Regions from separate parts of the Rhizobium sp. YS-1r genome, predicted to be linked through region 1. Evidence: predicted binding sites of a transcription regulator. Region 1 holds the regulator's gene; each other region holds the start of a gene.
The links. The regulator HrcA, encoded in region 1, represses chaperone genes, less so after heat shock. The targets are predictions, from matches to a motif close to GTTAGCACTCNCNNNNNGNGAGTGCTAAC.
Positions count from the first base shown of each region.

Region 2: the regulator HrcA is predicted to act here: its motif matches at 2,617-2,645, upstream of groES (co-chaperone GroES).
Region 3: the regulator HrcA is predicted to act here: its motif matches at 2,431-2,459, upstream of JL39_RS07090 (co-chaperone GroES).

Region 1 covers NZ_JPYQ01000056.1:808,383-813,021, reverse strand. Annotated here, with positions in the region: gene hemW (radical SAM family heme chaperone HemW) at 1-338, opposite strand, end outside; gene rdgB (RdgB/HAM1 family non-canonical purine NTP pyrophosphatase) at 341-985, opposite strand; gene JL39_RS29550 (VOC family protein) at 994-1,401, opposite strand; gene rph (ribonuclease PH) at 1,418-2,134, opposite strand; gene hrcA (heat-inducible transcriptional repressor HrcA) at 2,426-3,505, shown strand; gene grpE (nucleotide exchange factor GrpE) at 3,623-4,279, shown strand; gene JL39_RS29530 (glyoxalase/bleomycin resistance/dioxygenase family protein) at 4,337-4,639, opposite strand, start outside.
Region 2 covers NZ_JPYQ01000056.1:437,823-442,461, reverse strand. Annotated here, with positions in the region: gene metG (methionine--tRNA ligase) at 1-199, opposite strand, end outside; gene groL (chaperonin GroEL) at 565-2,205, opposite strand; gene groES (co-chaperone GroES) at 2,263-2,559, opposite strand; gene JL39_RS27710 (TIGR01459 family HAD-type hydrolase) at 2,869-3,717, shown strand; gene JL39_RS27705 (bifunctional riboflavin kinase/FAD synthetase) at 3,734-4,639, shown strand, end outside.
Region 3 covers NZ_JPYQ01000006.1:573,590-578,228, forward strand. Annotated here, with positions in the region: gene JL39_RS07080 (DUF6665 family protein) at 1-256, shown strand, start outside; gene groL (chaperonin GroEL) at 296-1,924, opposite strand; gene JL39_RS07090 (co-chaperone GroES) at 1,969-2,283, opposite strand; gene JL39_RS07095 (hypothetical protein) at 2,528-2,752, opposite strand; gene JL39_RS07100 (ABC transporter ATP-binding protein) at 3,092-4,639, shown strand, end outside.

The sequences.
Region 1 (4,639 bases):
TCGATGCCATCGGGCACATGCCAGTGCCGGGCGATACCATCAAGGATCGCCGCAACGGTTGTCGGGTCCATGAGGGAGGGCGTGCCGCCGCCGAGAAAGATGCTGGTGACGGTCTTCGGGCCGCTCATGCGTCGCATCGCCTCCATCTCCTTCAGGAAGGCGGCGGTGAAGCGGGGCTGGTCCACCGGCTGGTGGCGGACATGGCTGTTGAAGTCACAATAGGGACATTTGGCCGCGCAGAACGGCCAATGCACATAGACCCCGAATCCCGGCTCGCCTGTATCGGGCTGAAGTGCATCGGGCAGAAAACCGGACGCGAGGGGAGGAAAGTTCTCCACCCTCATGCCTCCAGGCAGGTTTCGACGAAGCGCTTGAAGGCGCGGGCACGGTGGGAGAGGGCTTCCGCATCGCCCGGCCTCCAGCCATGTTTCTGATCACTGCTCATTTCACCGAAGGTAATATCATAGCCCTGCGGTTGGAAGACGGGGTCGTAACCAAAACCCTGGGTGCCGCGCGGCGGCCACACCACGGTGCCCTCCACCTCGCCCCTGAACATTTCCGTGTGGCCGTCCGGCCAGGCGAGGCAGAGCACGCTGACGAAGCGACAGCTGCGTTCTTCCGGTTTGATCGCGCCCCTGTCGGCAAGCGCCTTCTCGACCTTTTCCATCGCCATCTGGAAATCACGGCTGCCATCCTCGCGTTCCGCCCAGTCGGCGGTATAGACGCCAGGCGCACCATCCAGTGCGTCGATCACCAGTCCGGAATCGTCCGAAAGCGCCGGCAGGCCGGAGGCCCGGGCCGAAGCGAGCGCCTTGATCGCGGCATTCTCCTCGAAGGTCGTGCCGGTTTCCTCCGGCTCCTCGAATTTGAGTTCGGCGGCGGATTTCGCCGAAAAGCCGAGCGGGCCGATCAGTTCGGCGATCTCGCGGATTTTTCCGGCATTGTGGCTGGCGACGATAATGGTTTTTGTATCGAGCTTGCGCATGCAAATTCCTATTTGATATCCCAGAGCCTTGGCTCCGCGCATTCCAGGCTGTTGCCGGCCGGGTCGCGAAAATAGATCGAGCGGGCGCCGTTCGGCCAGCGGAAATCGCTTTCGATGGCAATGCCTGCCCGGTTCAGCGTTTCCTTGATCCTGTCTATCGCCTCGCCGCTTACCCGGAAGCAGGCATGCCCGGGGCCGATGGTGCCATGCGGTGGAACAGGCAAGGCGTCCGCTGTTGGTGGCTTCACCGTTTCCTTCGGATTGAAGATCAGCAGAATGCCCGGTCCGCAGCGGAAGAAGACATGCCGGTTTCCTGCGCGCAAGATCTTCTCAAGGCCGAGCACGCCGCCATAGAAGGCTTCCGCGGCATCGAGATCGTCGGCATAGAGCGCAGTTTCGAGAATTCCTTCGATCACCGCGCTCTCCTTCCGGTCAAGCGATCGCCTGCTTCTGCAGCGCCACCAGTTCCTGCGTGCCCGCCTGAGCGAGGGCCAGAAGCTGCAGGAATTCTTCCTGGCTGAAAGGAGCGCCTTCAGCCGTCCCCTGGACTTCGACGATGCCGCCCGCGCCGGTCATGACGAAATTGGCGTCGGTTTCGGCTGCGGAATCTTCGAGATAATCGAGATCGATCACGGGCTGGCTGGCAAAAATGCCGCAGGAGATCGCTGCGACATGGTCCTTCAGCACCTTGTCGACCTTGATCATCGAACGGGTTTCCATCCATTTGAGGCAGTCGTAAAGCGCCACCCAGCCGCCGGTGATCGAGGCGGTGCGCGTGCCGCCGTCCGCCTGGATGACATCACAGTCGATCGTGATCTGCTTCTCGCCGAGCGCCTCGAGGTTGATGACGGCGCGGAGCGACCGGCCGATGAGACGCTGGATTTCCTGGGTGCGCCCGCCCTGTTTGCCGGCGGCGGCCTCGCGCTTCATGCGCTCGCCCGTGGCGCGCGGCAGCATGCCGTATTCGGCGGTCACCCAGCCCTTGCCGGAATTGCGCAGCCATGGCGGTGTCTTTTCTTCAAGGCTCGCGGTGCAGAGCACATGTGTGTCGCCAAATTTGACGAGGCAGGAGCCTTCCGCATGCTTGGAGAAATTGCGCTCGAACGAAACCTTGCGCATCTGGTTTATCTGTCTGCCTGAAGGCCGCATTCGCCACTCCCTGGATTTCGGTTTCAGCCTTCTAAAGCAATTCCAGGAAAAGTGCGAAGCGGTTTTCCGTCCGGAATTGCGAAATCTGAAAATTCCAGCCAATTCCAAGAAAAGTGCGAAGCGGTTTTCCGTCCGGAATTGCGAATCTTGATATTCGGGCGGCGATCCTGCAGGAAAAGGGCGTTTGTCGTCTGTCATGCGAGGGAAATGGGTCATCCGATTTTCCCTTTTGCGATAGCCGGAGGAATGACTATATTTTCATAGCAGATCAACGGCACGGTGAAGGAATAAATGGGGTTTTCGAGACCGACGGGTAGGGACAGCGGCTCTGTGCTCGACGATCGCTCGCGGGAAATTTTCCGTCGCGTTGTCGAAAGCTATCTCGAAACCGGTGAGCCGCTTGGTTCCCGCAATCTGTCGCGGCTCCTGCCGATGTCGCTGTCGCCGGCATCCGTGCGCAACGTGATGAGCGACCTCGAAGAACTCGGCCTGATCTATTCGCCGCATGTCAGCGCCGGCCGGCTGCCGACCCAATCGGGCCTTCGGTTCTTCGTCGATGCCTTCATGCAGGTCGGCAATCTTTCTGATGAGGAACGCGCCACGATCGAACGGCAGATCCGGCCGGGTGACCGCGACCAGCCGATGGAGAGCCTGATGGCGGAAGCAAGCCTCATGCTGTCCGGCATGTCGCGCGGCGCCGGTCTCGTCATCACCACGAAGAGCGACCCTGTCCTCAAGCATGTGGAATTCATCCGGCTGGAGCCCACCAAGGCGCTTGCCGTGCTGGTCGGCGATCACAATCAGGTGGAGAACCGCATCATCGAGCTGCCCGCCGGCGTGACTTCGTCACAGCTCACGGAAGCGGCGAATTTCCTGAATGCGCATCTGACCGGTCAGACGCTGCCGGAGCTGCGCAATGAGCTTACGAGGCTGAAAGACCAGGTGCAGGGAGAGCTTTATACTCTCTCGCAGGAGCTCGTCGAGCGAGGGCTGGCCGTCTGGTCGGGGGACAATGAGGAGGGCAAGCCGAGCCAGCTTATTGTTCGCGGCCGCGCCAACCTTCTTCAGGGCCTCGACGATTCAGCCGATCTGGATCGTTTGCGCCTTCTTTTCGACGATCTCGAAAAGAAGGACAGCCTGATCGAAATTCTTGAACTCGCCGAGAGAGGGCCGGGTGTGCGTATCTTCATCGGCTCGGAGAACAAGCTCTTTTCGCTTTCCGGTTCCTCGCTCATTGTGGCGCCCTATCGCGACGGCGAGGATCATATCATAGGCGCTGTCGGCGTCATTGGTCCGACGCGGCTCAATTACTCCCGTATTGTGCCGATGGTGGACTACACCGCCCAGCTTCTCGCAAGGCTGTCGCGCTGAAGAGGCAAGCTTCCGGCGCCCGAGTTTCCGCCAAGCCTTGATTTTTCCATCTTAAACCTCGATATCGGGCACAAATCGAAGCCCGGAAATCTAAGCAAAGAATAACTGGAGACCGTCATGACCGACGAAACCAAGAAGAACGGACCTGACACAACTGCCGCCGAAAATACGACGGAAGCCGTGGCGTCTGCTCTTGAGGACGCGGCCAATCAGAACGCCGCCGAAGCGCCGGCCCCGGATGCAGGCCAGACGACCGATCCCCTGGGCGTGCTGAAGGCGGAGAATGCCGAACTGCGTGACCGCTTCCTGCGGCTTGCCGCCGAGATGGATAACCTGCGCCGCCGCACCGAGCGCGACGTGAAGGACGCCAAGTCCTATTCGGTCGCGGGCTTCGCCCGCGATATGCTAGCCGTTTCGGATAACCTCCGCCGTGCGCTGGATGCCGTGCCGACCGAAATGCGCGCTGGGGCCGATGCCACGCTGACGACGCTTCTGGAAGGCGTTGAAATGACCGAGCGCTCCATGTTGTCGGCGCTGGAACGCCATGGCGTGAAGAGGATCGAGGCGGAAGGCCAGAAGTTCGATCCGCACTTCCATCAGGCCATGTTCGAAATACCGGACACCACCGTACCGAACAACACGGTCGTGCAGGTGGTGCAGGCAGGCTTTACGATCGGCGAACGCGTCCTGCGTCCGGCCATGGTCGGCGTTGCAAAAGGCGGCCCCAAACCGGAAGCCTCGGCGGCCGAGCCGGCTGGCGAGAACAAAGCCTGACAATTCTGGAGGCGGGCGGTCTCGCCCGCTTTTGCCATGGTGCGGTCTTCTGTCGTCTCACCAGGCGGCGGGTTCTCGCACCATGTGCACGATGTTGGCAGGATTCGTCACCCAGCCGCCCTTGAAGCCGCCCGGCAGGGGCTCGATCGCATCGCAACGAACGACACCCGATTTCTCCAGGTGAGCCGCTGCGGCACCGAAATCGTCGGTGAAAAGCTCCAGCCAGATCTCTGCCTGGCTCAGCATCGGCGCCTCGTCGATCCATAATTTGTTTGGACCGAGTTCGAAGCCTATGGCCGGCGCCTTGTCGGTAATCTCCTTGAGCCTGACGACGTCTCGGTAGAAAGCGAGCGTCTCCTG
Region 2 (4,639 bases), 370 kb from region 1:
CCTGAACGTTCTTGATGCTGTTCTCGTCGGTACCGGCCAGGAAGCGCGTATCGGCGCCCGCGGAGCGGTGGGATCGGGCGATGACGTCGGCCTGAACGACCTCCAGCGCGAAGCCGATATGGGGCCGGGCGTTCACATAGGGAATCGCCGTCGTGACGTAGCGATGAGATGGGTTGATGGAATGAGCATTCGCGGGCATCGGGAGACCTCTCGGGTTTGAGAACGAGGCGGTCCCTGAAGACAAAAAAGCCGCCCCGGGTGGAAGCGACTTGGATGTTTGTTTATCCGCGTGGATTACATGCCAAGACCTGCCGCTTCCGATTTGGAAAGCGGCATCATCATGCAGATGCTGACGATCGAGGCGCTGCTGGTCATGAATTCCAATTATCCTCCTGGAGGTTTCCCGTCAATTGACGAATGTCAGGGAAGCGGAAGTCGATAGCCCGGCGCGCTCGACGCGCAGAGCCGTCTGGAATGATGGCGGCCTCGTTGAGATGAAAAAGGGCGGCCCGAAGACCGCCCTTCCAAGACTGAACCGGATGGCTCAGATGCGAGACGTCAGTCTCACATCATGTCCATGCCGCCCATTCCGCCCATGCCGCCAGGCATGCCGGCCGGAGCGTCCTTCTTCGGCAGCTCGGCGATCATGGCTTCGGTGGTGACCAGCAGGCCGGCAACCGAGGCTGCGTCCTGCAGGGCGGTGCGAACGACCTTGACCGGATCGACGATGCCCATGCCGATCATGTCGCCGTATTCGCCGGTCTGGGCGTTGTAGCCGTAGTTGTCGTCGTTCTTTTCGAGGATCTTGCCGACGACGATCGAAGCTTCGTCACCAGCGTTTTCGGCGATCTGGCGGGCCGGAGCCTGCAGGGCGCGGCGAACGATGTTGACACCGGCTTCCTGGTCGGCGTTTTCGCCCTTGACCGTAAGCTGAGCGGAAGCACGCAGCAGAGCGACGCCGCCGCCCGGTACGATGCCTTCCTGAACGGCCGCACGGGTCGCGTTGAGCGCGTCGTCGATGCGGTCCTTCTTTTCCTTCACTTCGACTTCCGTCGAACCGCCGACGCGGATGACGGCAACGCCGCCAGCGAGCTTGGCAAGGCGTTCCTGCAGCTTCTCGCGGTCGTAGTCGGAGGTGGTTTCCTCGATCTGGGCCTTGATCTGGCCGACGCGGCCTTCGATGTCGGCCTTCTGGCCCGCACCGTCGACGATCGTGGTGTTTTCCTTGGAGATCGAAACCTTCTTGGCACGGCCGAGCATGTCGATGGTGACGTTTTCGAGCTTGATGCCGAGGTCTTCGGAGATGACAGTGCCGCCGGTCAGGATGGCGATGTCTTCCAGCATGGCCTTGCGGCGATCGCCGAAGCCCGGAGCCTTGACGGCAGCGATCTTGAGGCCGCCACGCAGCTTGTTGACGACGAGCGTTGCGAGCGCTTCGCCTTCGACGTCTTCAGCGATGATGAGGAGCGGCTTGCCGGTCTGGACGACGGCTTCGAGAACCGGGAGCATCGCCTGGAGGTTGGAGAGCTTCTTCTCGTGCAGGAGGATGAAGGCATCTTCCAGGTCAGCAACCATCTTTTCCGGGTTGGTGACGAAGTAGGGCGAGAGATAGCCGCGGTCGAACTGCATGCCTTCGACGACTTCGAGTTCGGTCTCGGCGGTCTTGGCTTCTTCAACCGTGATGACGCCTTCGTTGCCGACCTTCTGCATGGCTTCGGCAATGTCGAGGCCGATCTGGCGCTCGCCGTTGGCGGAGATCGTGCCGACCTGGGCGACTTCTTCCGAAGTGTTGATCTTCTTGGCCTTGGCCTGGAGATCAGCGACGACGGCCTTGACGGCGAGGTCGATGCCGCGCTTCAGGTCCATCGGGTTCATGCCGGCTGCAACGGCCTTGGCGCCTTCGCGAACGATGGCCTGGGCAAGAACGGTTGCGGTCGTGGTGCCGTCACCGGCGATGTCGTTGGTCTTCGAAGCGACTTCGCGGACCATCTGGGCGCCCATGTTCTCGAACTTGTCTTCCAGTTCGATTTCCTTGGCGACGGAAACGCCGTCCTTGGTGATGCGCGGCGCGCCGAAGGACTTGTCGATCACGACGTTGCGGCCTTTCGGGCCGAGCGTGACCTTCACTGCGTCAGCGAGAATGTCGACGCCACGCAGCATCTTTTCACGCGCGGTGCGGCCGAATTTGACTTCTTTAGCTGCCATTTTTGAGAACTCCTGAAACGGGTGTCAGAGAATTTCGGAAAACACGACCGGCCGAAATCAGCCGATGATGCCCATGATGTCGGTTTCCTTCATGATCAGAAGGTCTTCGCCGTTGATCTTGACTTCCGTGCCGGACCACTTGCCGAAGAGAACGCGGTCGCCGACCTTGACGTCGAGCGCGGCGATCTTGCCGGACTCGTCGCGGGCGCCGGGGCCGACGGCGACGATTTCGCCTTCAGCGGGCTTTTCCTTGGCGGTGTCCGGAATGATGATGCCGCCTCTGGTCTTTTCTTCAGACTCGACGCGGCGAACGACGACGCGATCGTGCAGGGGGCGGAAATTGGTGCTTGCCATTGTCTAATCCCTCGATCAAATGACATTGACGGATCGCAAGATCCGTATCGCTTGGCTGTTGGCACTCACCTTGCGGGAGTGCTAACGAGGGTCGAGATAAGTGGGGCCGGCGATTGAGTCAAGGACGAAGCTGAAATTTTAAAGGCGGTCCCGCCTGCCGGTTGAAAACAAGCTTAATGGATAAGCCGGGCCATGGTGCGGCGCAAAAATGACACCAGCGTGTCGTCGCGGCGCAACGGGAGCTTTTTGCTTGTAATCTTTTCGGCGGTTTGCCATGTCACCGGGGACTTGGAGTGACAGGACGGACATATGGCAAAGCGCATCGGCAGTTTGAGCGAAGTGATCGGCGGCTACGACGTCGTTCTTTCCGACGTCTGGGGCGTCGTGCACAATGGCGTCGATGCCTTCCAGCACTCCTGCAAGGCGCTTGCCGAGGCGCGGGAGGCCGGCGCGACAGTCGTGTTGATCACCAATTCGCCGCGTCCGGCGCCGGGCGTCATCCAGCAGATGCGCGCGCTCGGCGTGCCGGACGGGACCTATGACCGTATCGTCACCTCCGGCGACGTGACGCGCCATCTGATTGCCGAAGGGCCGAAAAAGGTCTTCCTGCTCGGCCCCGAACGCGACATGCCGCTGTTTGACGGGCTCGACGTCGAGGCCGTTTCGGCAGAGGACGCGGATTGCATCGTCTGCACCGGTTTCTTCGACGACGAGAAGGAAGTGCCGGAGGACTACACCGGCCTCCTGACCGCCTTCGTCAAGCGCGACGTGCCGTTCATCTGCGCCAACCCCGACCTCGTGGTCGAGCGCGGCCACCGCATCATCCCCTGTGCCGGTGCCGTCGCCGCCTATTACGAACAACTCGGCGGCAAGACGCGCATCGCCGGCAAACCGCACCGGCCGATCTACGAGGCGACGCTTGCCGCCGCTCGCGAAGTGCGCGGCGATTTCCCGATGGACCGTGTGCTGGCGGTCGGCGACGGTATGCCTACCGACGTGCGCGGTGCGCTCGCATACGGGCTCGATCTGCTCTATATCAGCGGGGGTATCCATGTGGCGGAATATACCGTCAATGGCCGGACCGACGAAGCGATCCTCAATGCCTGGCTGAAATCGGAAAACGCCGCGCCGAAATACTGGATGCAGAGGCTTGCCTGAACCGGAAATCGCTTCGATGACCGTATTCCACCGCAACGAAAAGAAAGAACCGCTGCCCGAGGCGTTGAAGGGCGGCGTCATCGCCATCGGCAATTTCGACGGTGTGCATCGCGGCCATCGCAGCGTTCTCGAGCGCGCGTTGTCGCTTGCCGAAGAGCGCGGCACACCCGCGCTGGTGCTGACCTTCGAGCCGCATCCACGCACCGTGTTCCGGCCGGAGGAACCCGTCTTCCGGCTGACGCCCGCGCCGCTGAAGGCGCGATTGCTGGAGGCCATGGGCTTCCAGTCGGTGATCGAATATCCCTTTACCAGGGAATTCGCGACGCGCTCGGCGGAAGAATTCATCCGGACGATCCTGGTCGACTGGCTGCATGCCGGCGCCGTCGTCACCGGCTTCGATTTCCATTTCGGCAAGGGCAGGGAAGGCGGCCCGGCCTTCCTGATGGCGTCGGGCGAAAGGCACGGCTTTACCGTCTCGCTCGTCGATGCCTTCCGGGACGAAAATGCCGAAGTGATATCTTCGAGCCGCATCCGGGCCCTGCTGGGGGAAGGCGGCGTGTCTGGCGCGGCAGGTCTTCTCGGCTACCGTTATACGGTCGAGGCTGAGGTGATCGGCGGCGAAAAGCTCGGCCGGCAGCTCGGCTTCCCGACCGCCAACATGCAGTTATCCCCGGAAGCAGAGCTGAAGGCAGGCATCTATGCCGTACGGTTCCGCCGCCCCGACGGCACGCTCCACGATGGCGTTGCAAGCTACGGGCGCCGTCCGACCGTGACGGACAACGGCGCACCGTTGCTTGAGACCTATCTCTTCGATTTCTCCGGCAGCCTCTATGGTGAAATCTGTTCCGTCTCCTTCTTCGGGCACCTGCGCGACGAGCTGAAACTCGACAGCCTCGACGCGTTGGTGGTGCAGATCAAACGC
Region 3 (4,639 bases), on a different contig from region 1:
GCTGGCATCCGAGCGGGCTGACGCGCTTGGCCGCCACGGGCGCAAGGTGGAGGCAGCCCTTGCGGCGCTGGCAGCCTGGAAATCCGAACAGCCAAGGGGTATCGACCGGGAGGCTCTGGTGGACGAAGCCTCCGATGCGGTCTGGGCCTTCTTCATTCAGCGGGAAATCTGCGGCCTGCGGAACAACAGGGAAGTCATCTCCAAGTACGGAATCCCGAATGAAGTCCTCGCGCGGCTCGGCGCCGTCCGCAAGTGAGCGAGCGGCGCCGGAAAGGACGGGCCTCGATTTAATGGCCTAGAAGTCCATTCCGCCGGGGGGCATTGCAGGAGCGGTAGTTTCCTTCCTCGGCTTCTCGGCGATCATGGCTTCGGTCGTCACCAGCAGACCGGCGACGGACGCGGCGTCCTGGAGCGCTGCCCGGACGACTTTGACCGGATCGATGACCCCCATGGCATAGAGATCGCCATATTCGTTGGTCTGAGCATTCCAGCCATAGGAGAATTCGGTCTTCTCCCTGAGCTTGCCGACGACGATGGAACCTTCGGCGCCTGCGTTTTCGGCAATCTGACGAACCGGAGACTCGATCGCCCTGCGAACAATATCGATGCCCACCCGCTGGTCGTCATTGGCCGTCTTGATACTGTCGAGAGACTTGATCGCGCGCAGCAAGGCAACACCACCGCCGGGCAGGATGCCTTCCTCGACGGCGGCGCGAGTTGCATGCAGCGCGTCGTCGACGCGGTCCTTCCTTTCCTTCACCTCGACTTCCGTCGAACCGCCGACGCGGATGACGGCAACGCCGCCAGCGAGCTTGGCAAGGCGTTCCTGCAGCTTCTCGCGGTCGTAGTCGGAGGTGGTTTCCTCGATCTGGGCCTTGATCTGGCCGACGCGGCCTTCGATATCGGCCTTCTTGCCGGCGCCATCGATGATGGTCGTATTCTCCTTCTCGATCGTGATTCTCTTGGCGCGGCCGAGCATGTCGAGCGTCACGTTTTCGAGCTTGATGCCGAGGTCTTCGGAGATGACGGTACCGCCGGTCAGGATGGCGATGTCTTCCAGTATGGCCTTGCGGCGGTCGCCGAAGCCTGGAGCCTTGACGGCAGCGATCTTGAGGCCGCCGCGCAGCTTGTTGACGACGAGCGTGGCGAGCGCTTCGCCTTCGACGTCCTCGGCGATGATGAGGAGCGGCTTGCCGGACTGAACCACGGACTCAAGAACAGGAAGCATGCTCTGCAGGTTCGAGAGTTTCTTCTCGTGGATCAGGATATAGGGGTCCTCAAGCTCGACCCGCATCTTGTCCTGGTTGGTGACGAAATATGGTGAAAGATACCCGCGGTCGAACTGCATGCCTTCGACGACTTCGAGTTCTGTTTCGGCGGTCTTGGCCTCTTCAACCGTGATGACGCCTTCGTTGCCGACCCTGTTCATGGCTTCCGCCAGATACTGGCCGATCTCCGTGTCGCCATTGGCGGAAATGGTGCCGACCTGGGCAATTTCGGAATTGTTGGAAATCTTGCGGGCATTGCTCTTCAGCTCGGCGACGACCGCTTCCACCGCGAGGTCGATACCGCGCTTGAGGTCCATCGGGTTCATGCCCGAAGCCACCGCCTTGGCCCCTTCCCGGACGATCGCCTGGGCGAGAACCGTGGCGGTCGTGGTACCATCGCCGGCGACGTCGCTCGTCTTCGACGCGACTTCGCGCAACATCTGGGCACCCATGTTCTCGAACTTGTCCTCCAGTTCGATTTCCTTGGCAACGGACACGCCGTCCTTGGTGATGCGCGGCGCGCCAAAGGACTTGTCGATCACGACGTTGCGCCCCTTCGGGCCCAGTGTGACCTTCACTGCATTGGCGAGAATATCGACGCCGCGCAGCATGCGTTCACGGGCATCGGTATGAAATTTGACTTCCTTCGCAGCCATTTTCCTCACTCCTAATAGGCAGCCACTGACTGACTTGAACCGGATCAGGCGGCCTTCTGGCCGGCAACCGGGGCCTCGATAATGCCCATGACGTCGCTTTCCTTCATGATCAGAAGGTCTTCGCCGTCGATCTTGATCTCGGTCCCCGACCACTTGCCGAACAGGATCCGGTCACCCACTTTGACATCGAGCGGCTGGATCTGGCCCTGGTCGTTGCGCGCACCGGGACCGGCGGCAATGACCTCGCCTTCCTGCGGTTTTTCCCTGGCAGTGTCGGGAATGATAATGCCGCCCCTGGTCTTCTCCTCGGATTCGACCCGGCGGACGAGAATGCGGTCGTGAAGCGGTCGGAACGTCATGTCTTCCTCCTGGACAAGCGATGATGATCAAAGCTCCCTCCCGGACCGGCTGACCAGTCCGGACAAGCGCCACCCCCCTCTCAAACGAACGATTGGTGAGATCGATTTGGTTTGAGAAATTCCAGTTTCAAGGGGAAACGCTAAAAAATTGGCACTCTGCCCAAGCGACTGCTAACACGCAGGAAAAAGAAAGCATTTCCCGCAGCTGTCCAACCAGCATCGGGCTCGCCTTTCGTGCAAGATTTTATTCTTCCCAATCTTCCTCCTGGGAGGACAGGAGGTCGACAAGCTCAGCCACTTTTCCGGTCGGGGGCCGCCGGCCTTCGCTGACCAGCGCCTCTTCGCTGTTGATCCAGGCCCAGGCTTCGGCGAGTTCTCCCGCCGTCGCGCCGGTCGCGATGACATCGGCGATCATCGTCTCGTCGATAGGCCCAAGCACGGCGACGACATCCTCTGAAGTCATTGTCATGTCTTACTCCTCTCCTGTTAGCATCCAGCCACCGGCTTGGACCGATATAGGAGACCGCCGCGCAAAGTCGATTCCGGAAAGCTCCCGACGCCGTAGCCGATCGGCGCGATGCATTCGCCTGGGACAAGATCGAGAGTAAGCGGAGAACGGAGGCCGCCGGTCGCAAAAAACGGAAGCGGAACATTCCCATCCGCACGTTTTCGCTCGTTTGCATTCAGCGGTATAAAGCACTATCCGTCCGGGCTCGTTTTCTAATATGGAGTAAGCGGATCATGTTTCGTCAGTTTCGTTTTTTCTGGTCAGCCACGCTCTGATATCGATTTTACCCCGAGAACTTGAATGTTACGCCGCTTCTTCTCCTACTATCGGCCTTACCGAGGCCTTTTCATCCTCGATTTCGCGTGTGCGATCCTCTCCGGAGTCCTTGAACTCGGCTTTCCCATGGCCGTGAAACTGTTCGTGGACAGACTGCTGCTCAGCCAGGAATGGCTGCTGATCCTGGCCGCCTCCGCAGCGCTTTTCATCGTCTATGCAATCAACACCGGCCTGATGGCGATCATCACCTACTGGGGACACATGCTCGGCATCAATATCGAGACGGATATGCGCCGCGCCGCCTTCAACCATTTACAGAAACTTTCGTTCAGCTATTTCGACAGCCAGAAGACCGGTCATATCGTTGGTCGCCTCACAAAGGATTTGGAAGAGATCGGCGAAGTCGCCCATCACGGGCCGGAGGATCTGTTCATCGCGCTGATGACTTTTGCCGGCGCGTTGGCATTGATGTTCTCGGTCAACTGGCAGCTCGCCCTGATCACCGCAGTCATCGTACCGCTGACAGCCTGGGTCACCAGCCATTTCGGCAGCCGGATGACCCAGAATTTCCGTCGCCTGTTCGATCGGGTCGGCGACTTCAACACCCGTATCGAAGAGAATGTCGGCGGCATCCGCGTGGTTCAGGCTTTCGCCAACGAACAGCATGAGCGGGCACTCTTCGAAGAGGACAACCAGAACTACCGGCGCGTCAAGCTTGAAGCCTACAAGCTGATGGCGGCCAGCAGTTCGCTCAGCTACATGAGCATGCGATTGACCCAGATGGTGGTGATGATTGCCGGTGCCTATTTCGTCCTGTCGGGCGAGCTCACCGCCGGCGGCTTCATCGGCTTCCTGTTGCTCGTGGGTGTCTTCTTCCGGCCGGTCGAGAAGATCAACTCGGTCATCGAGACCTATCCCAAGGGCATTGCCGGTTTCCGTCGCTTCACCGAACTCATCGACACGGAGCCGGATATCGCTGACGCGCCGGATGCGGTTAAGGTCGACCATCTCAGGGGCGAGATCGCCTACGAGAACGTCTCCTTCGGCTACAGCCTCGAAAAGCCGGTGCTGAAGGACGTCAACCTGACGATCCACGCCGGCGAGACGATTGCCTTCGTCGGTCCCTCGGGTGCCGGCAAGACGACCATCTGTTCGCTGTTGCCGCGTTTCTACGAGATTGGCGGCGGCAGCATCACCATCGACGGCATCGATATCCGCAAGATGACGAGGGTATCGCTGCGCCAGCAGATCGGCATCGTGCAGCAGGACGTCTTCCTGTTCGGCGGCACGATTCGTGAAAACATCGCCTATGGACGGCTCCGCGCCGGGGAGAAGGAGATCGTCGAGGCGGCACGGCGGGCGCGGCTTGAGGAAATGCTGGCGAACCTGCCGGACGGGCTCGATACGATGATCGGAGAACGCGGCGTCAAACTCTCCGGCGGTCAGAAGCAGCGCGTCGCGATTGCCCGGATGTTTTTGAAGAATCCGCCGATCCTGATCCTCGACGAGGCCACCTCGGCACTCGACACGGAGACCGAACGCGCCATTCAGCGCTCGCTTGCGGAACTTTCA